Regions from separate parts of the Paenibacillus sp. NPDC058174 genome, predicted to be linked through region 2. Evidence: riboswitches for the same ligand, from Rfam matches in the RefSeq annotation. Region 2 holds a riboswitch; the other holds the start of a gene.
What was found. Region 2 has a riboswitch for FMN ahead of ribD (bifunctional diaminohydroxyphosphoribosylaminopyrimidine deaminase/5-amino-6-(5-phosphoribosylamino)uracil reductase RibD). Riboswitches for the same ligand answer to the same signal wherever they lie in the genome.

Region 1: another riboswitch for FMN. It lies ahead of ACFVVF_RS00245 (DMT family transporter); the one in region 2 lies ahead of ribD (bifunctional diaminohydroxyphosphoribosylaminopyrimidine deaminase/5-amino-6-(5-phosphoribosylamino)uracil reductase RibD).

What each region holds. Positions count from the first base shown of each region.
Region 1 covers NZ_JBHVUY010000001.1:65,304-68,510, forward strand. Annotated here, with positions in the region: gene ACFVVF_RS00240 (discoidin domain-containing protein) at 1-683, shown strand, start outside; FMN riboswitch at 1,472-1,621, shown strand; gene ACFVVF_RS00245 (DMT family transporter) at 1,785-2,741, shown strand; gene ACFVVF_RS00250 (sensor histidine kinase) at 2,981-3,207, shown strand, end outside.
Region 2 covers NZ_JBHVUY010000001.1:1,442,397-1,445,603, reverse strand. Annotated here, with positions in the region: gene lysA (diaminopimelate decarboxylase) at 1-147, shown strand, start outside; gene ACFVVF_RS06545 (peptidylprolyl isomerase) at 202-633, shown strand; FMN riboswitch at 855-1,058, shown strand; gene ribD (bifunctional diaminohydroxyphosphoribosylaminopyrimidine deaminase/5-amino-6-(5-phosphoribosylamino)uracil reductase RibD) at 1,217-2,323, shown strand; gene ribE (riboflavin synthase) at 2,339-3,019, shown strand; gene ACFVVF_RS06530 (bifunctional 3,4-dihydroxy-2-butanone-4-phosphate synthase/GTP cyclohydrolase II) at 3,064-3,207, shown strand, end outside.

The sequences.
Region 1 (3,207 bases), 1.4 Mb from region 2:
ACGGCATCAACTTTGCGCAAGGAACGAGCAATTCGACTGTACGCAACAGCAGCATCCGCAATAACGGTGATGACGGACTCGCCGTATGGACGAGTAATGTCAACGGAGCGCCTGCTGGCGTAAACAATACGTTCTCCTTCAACACAATTGAGAACAACTGGCGCGCGGCAGCTATCGCCTTCTTTGGCGGCGGCGGCCACAAAGCGACGAACAACCTGATTGTCGATACGGTTGGAGGCTCCGGCATCCGTATGAATACCGTATTCCCAGGACATCATTTCCAGAATAATACGGGCATTTTGTTCTCGGATACGACAATTATCAACAGCGGCACGAGTAAAGATCTGTATAATGGCGAACGGGGCGCAATCGACTTGGAGGCTTCCAACGACTCCATTAAAAACGTCACGTTCTCTAACATCGATATCATCAACACCCAGCGCAGCGCTATTCAATTCGGCTATGGCGGCGGGTTCGAAAATATCGTGTTCAACAACATTAACATCAACGGCACGGGCTTAGACGGCATCGAGACGTCCCGCTTCACATCGCCGCATAAAGGTGCAGCCATCTACACTTATACCGGAAATGGCTCGGCAACGTTCAACAACCTGACGACGAGCAATATCGCTAATCCGAATGTGAATTACATTCAGAACGGATTTATTGTGACGATTAACTAAGCAGCGTGTGGCAGAGTCAGGAAGGCGTTCTTCGGAACGCCTTTTTGATGTTTTAGGGGAAGCTGGGGCTTCAGTCAAAAATAGCGAAGCTCGTTCGCTTTTTAACGAAGCTATTTTCGCTGGAGACCCTGCAGATTGTTATATCTGTCTCTACAGTGAACCAAACTTCGCTTTCCATGAATCTAGGTTCGCGAATTGCGAAATTTAGTTCGCTGTGCGGAATGGCAGAGTTATTCTCGCATTCTGTAGCGAAGTTCAGTTCGTTAGTTTGCGAAGCTGGTTCGCTATAAGGCATCATGAAGCTTTATCAGCAGCATACGGCGACACTGCAGCGCAGTTTGATTCTCCGGGTTTGTCATAGAAATGTTGAATCAAAATGTAAAAGTGCAGGTTGTTGGCGGCTTCTTCGGCGTTTTATGGCGTCAAAATGTAAAAGTGCAGGTTGATTGTGCTGAAAAGCTTACATAAGCCGAAATTGAGCGATTTCAAATGTATTTTTGCATTTTGATAGCGATTTTGGGGAGTTTTGGCCTTATCAAAATGCACATTTGCATTTTGATTCCCCTTTGGCGGCTGATCGTCAGTGGAAGTCTGGGAAGTTACGGCATACAAACACGCAGATTACTTTAAGCAACAGTTAGATAAGCAACCGACGAACATCACTCGCCGTGCTGCGAGATCGCAGGAATGAAAATTGTGCTTGCTTTTTCATTTCCGACTGTGATACTATGCTTTACAAACGTTCCGTTCGTAAACGGTACAAAACAACTACTACACATCAAATGAATAAGGATCTTCGGGGCAGGGTGAAACTCCTGACCGGCGGTAAACGTTCCTCGTTGAACGAAGCCCGCGACTCTCTGAGCCGACTACGGCAAGGGGACTGACTTGGTGCAAATCCAAGGCCGACGGTATAGTCCGGATGGAAGAAGATCACAAGTACTGATGCGGGCAAGCGCGCTCAATTTTGACGCAGCTTCTGTTTTCGCAGCTTTATTTGGGCAGCCCCGATTCGCGTATTCGCGTGAATCGGGGCTTTTTTGGCGAACATGCAGCCGCTGTATGTTGTGCCCGGTCCTTGATTCGGAAAGGTCAATTATTATGAGTCATTCATTTCCTGCACCACCGCTTGTCCGGACCAAACCCGTTCGTATGGAGTTTTGGTTAGTCGTTATCGGAGCTGCCCTGTGGGGCATCGATCCGGTGTTTCGCATCCTGCTGCTGAAGTCGCTCACTTCCACGCAAATTGTATTGCTTGAGCATTTAATTCTGTTTGCAGCTGCAGCACCCGTGCTGTGGAAAAACCGCGCCGATCTGCGCGGTACATCGCTTCGCCAAGTCGGAGCGCTGCTCTTTATTTCATGGGGCGGCTCGGCACTGGCGACCATTCTCTTCACGCTGGGGCTGGCGCATGGCAACCCCAATGCGGTGCTGCTGCTTCAAAAGCTTCAGCCGCTGTTCGCAATTATTTTGGCCAGAGTGCTGCTGAAGGAAGTACTGCCTCGATTTATTGGCCCGCTGTTCCTTGCGGCAGTCGCCGGCACATATTTGCTAACCTTCGGTTTCTCGCTGCCGTTTACCCATGTTAATGATTTGATGCAAATCGGCAGTCTGCTGTCGCTTGGTGCAGCGCTGCTGTGGGGCGGCTCTACCGTAATGGGCCGTTACTTGCTTGGCACGATGAAATATGAGACTGTCACCTCGCTTCGCTTCGTATTGGCGCTGCCGCTGCTGCTCGTCATTACCGTGTCTGAAGGCGCCATATGGAAGTTTCCAGCAGGTACGGGCGAGCAATTCGCGGTGCTGATCAATTTGCTGCTTCAAGCGTTGTTGCCGGGTCTGCTAAGCCTGCTGCTTTATTACAAAGGGTTGAGCAAAATCAAAGCATCTTACGCCACTTTGGCGGAGCTCAGCTTCCCTATGGTCGGCGTGCTGCTGAACTGGATCGCGTTCAAAGCAATTATTACGCCAGCGCAATTGACAGGCTTCCTGCTCATTTGGGTCACCTTATTCTTCATCTCCAGACAGCAGGACAAGGAGCAGCCGCTTCAAAAATAGCGTTATAGAGCAACCGCCTCATATTTTGTAAAATCTCCTCGCCGCTGCGCCAGCACGGCGATTTTTTTATGCCGAATCACATAAACTTTGCACGCACAGAACACAGCTCCCAGCCCGCGGTGCAGTCTTTTCAGGACTGAGGTCCTAAGTACAATAAAAAGAAAACGGTTGCATTTTATCGGTTTGTTGAGGTTAGATGTTAATGAAAGAAAGGTGTCGAATCGAAGGGGGAGTCCAGATTGGCAGCCAGAAAATGGCGTTTCAGCTACCGCAATAAGCTTATCGTATCGTTCATGCTGGTTAGCTTGCTGCCGGTATTGATCGTACAGATGATCTCGTATTACGTGTCCACCGATGCAATGAAGACGAAGACTAACGCCCTCGTACAGGCGAATTTGCTGCAAACGTCGAAGAACCTGGACATCTCGCTGCTGGCGTATCAGGACCTATTGTTCCAAATTATAAC
Region 2 (3,207 bases):
AGCAACTACAACCGTATCCGCCGTCCGGCTGTCGTATTCGTTAAAGACGGGCAAGCTGACCTGGCTGTTCAACGCGAATCACTCGACAACATTGTCGTTAACGACGTTATTCCTGCACGCCTTCGCAAAGCAGAACTTGCGAAGTAAGGGCGAAATTTGGTAACGTAGAGTTATTCGATGCAGAAAGGTTGATGTTTACACATGGCAAAACAAGCAAAAATCACATTAGAAAACGGCGCAGAGGTCGTAATCGACCTGTTTGATCAAGACGCTCCCAACACAGTAGCTAACTTCGAGAAGCTGGCTAACGATGGTTTCTATAACGGTCTCGTATTCCACCGTGTTATTCCGGGCTTTGTCGCGCAAGGCGGCTGCCCTAACGGTACTGGTACTGGCGGCCCTGGCTACCAAATCAACTGCGAGATCAACCCGAATAAGCATGAGCGCGGAAGCCTTGCAATGGCGCATGCCGGCCGTAACACTGGCGGCAGCCAGTTCTACATCGGTTACCAGCCGCAACCGCACCTGGACGGCCAACATACCGTTTTCGGCAAAGTAAGCAAAGGCATGGAGCATGTAGATGCATTCAAAGGCCGCGATAAAATGCAAAAAGTTGAAGTGTACGAAGTTTAATTCACTTTAACAAATGTTTAAATAAGACTGTGACGTGAGGGGACAACCCTTGCGTTGCAGTTTTTTTGTTAGCAACTAAACTTTCGAGAGATGAAAAACCTTGCAATTTCATTTTTACAGTGGTAACATTTCATCAATGTAATCGTTCTTGTTGCAGTTTGACTTTTACGCTGCAGAAAGGCATGATTTTAACATTAGCAGTATCAATTTAAAAAATAGCAGTTTTCCTTCGGGGTCGGGTGAAAGTCCCAACCGGCGGTGATCGGGCGATGCGGGCATTTGAGGTCAACCTCTATGCGGCGGCGCTCGTCAGTCCGTGACCCGGGCTGTACCAGATTGGAGCGCTAGCGCGCACACTGGCACGGAACGGTGGACCTGGTGCAAATCCGGGACCGACAGTAAAGTCTGGATGGGAGAAGGAGATCTGATTCGCATGCATATCCATACATGCTTATTTGCTTGTGCCGGTTTTCACAAGTGACATAGGTTTGTTTGAATTGATCTATTCGTTATGCAATCGAAGCAGTCTCATCACCTGTCACCCCGTTTGGCGAACTCAGCCGATTGGGGTGTTTTTGCGTTCATGGAAGTTTTGAATGATTCTTACTATATGGGCCTAGCGCTTGAGCTTGCGGCCAAAGCGGCGGGACAGACCGGCATTAATCCGGTTGTTGGCTGCGTAGTTGTGAAAGAAGGACGAATCATCGGGGTAGGCATGCATCTGAAGCGGGGAACCGGGCATGCCGAGGTGCACGCCCTGCAGATGGCGGGTGACGAGGCAGAGGGAGCAACTGTCTATGTGACGCTGGAGCCTTGCAGCCATTTCGGCAAAACGCCTCCATGCTGCGAGCGGATTATTGCCGCCAAAGCAGCCCGCGTCGTCGTTGCCGCTACAGACCCTAACCCGCAGGTAGCAGGCCGCGGACTGGAAAGGCTGCGGGAATCGGGAATTGAAGTGACGGTGGGCTTGCTGGAGGAGAAATCTCGTTCGATGAACGAGAAATTCAACAAGTACATTACGACAAAGCTGCCTTTCGTCACGTTGAAGACGGCGAGCACGCTGGACGGAAAGATCGCTTCCCGTACTGGCGACAGCCGCTGGATCACCGGCGCTGCAGCCCGGGAGCAGGTTCATACGCTGCGCCATCAGCATGAAGCGATTATGGTCGGCATCGGAACGGTGCTTGCTGACGATCCGATGCTGACGACAAGGGCGGAGGTGCCGGCGATTCATCCGGTACGCATCATCGTCGACAGCAAGCTGAGACTTCCATTGGACGCTAGAGTGGTTACCGACCGTTCGGCACGAACTCTTGTGCTGACGACAGAAGGAGCGGATCAAGCTAAAGGAGCTGCGCTTGAAGAGGCTGGAGTAGAGCTTGTAAGAGCTGGCGAAGGCGAGCATGTTGATTTGAAGGAAGCGATGAGAAAGCTAGGCGAAGCGGAAATCGGCTCGATCCTGCTAGAGGGCGGAGGCAAGCTGAACGGCGCGATGCTGGAAGCGGGACTTATCGACAAAATCATGATCTATATGGCAGCCAAAATTATCGGCGGTCTGCAAGCTCCGGGAACCTTTACGTTCGACGGCTTCGAGAAAATGGCGCAAGCCATCGAGCTGGAACGTGTAGCAGTGGAGATGGCAGGCGAAGATATATGTATTGCCGGTTATCCGGCGTACAGTCAACACTAGTTAGGAGGGCTGCCCATGTTTACGGGGCTTATCGAGGAAGTCGGCACGATGCGTCAGGCGTCGAAGCGGGGCGAAGCGATGGTGCTGACGATAGAGGCTTCCATCGTAACAGACGGCGTGGCTCTGGGCGACAGTATATCGGTTAACGGCGTATGTCTGACTGTGACGGAATATGCCAAAGGCTCTTTTACGGCAGATGTTATGCCGGAAACGTACCGCAAATCGAATCTGGACCGCCTTCGTCCCGGGCAGGCTGTCAATTTAGAACGGGCAATGCTTGCGGGCGGCCGCTTTGGCGGACATATCGTGCAAGGGCATGTGGACGGAACCGGTATTATAACGGGCCGGGAGCCTTATGCTAATGCCGTCGTGTTCACGATCCGGCTGGCGGACAGCGACCTGCTGCGCTATATCATTCCGAAGGGCTCCGTCACCATTGACGGCATCAGCCTGACGGTCATTGACGCCGGGAAGGATGGCTTCTCGGTTTCCATCATTCCGCATACGCTTAAGGAGACGGCGCTTCTCGGCAAAAAGCCGGGAGAGACAGTCAATATCGAATGCGACGTTATCGGCAAATATGTCGATCATCTGCTTCATTTCGGCAGAGGCGATTCGCATGGGGCCGCATCTCCGACCAAAAGCGGAAACGGAAAACTGACGGCTGCTTTTTTAAGCGAAAACGGATTTATATAAGAGAGACGGGTTGCAGAAGATAGAGGGACGAGGAGGGATGCAGAATGAGCCGACAAGAAGAAGGGCTGCAAGAAGGCTTGTTTGATACGATTGAAGCAGCATTAAAGGACCTGCTGGACGGTAAGCCTGTTATCGTTGTAGATGATGAAGATCGCGAGAATGAGGGCGATCTGATCGCCTTAGGCGAG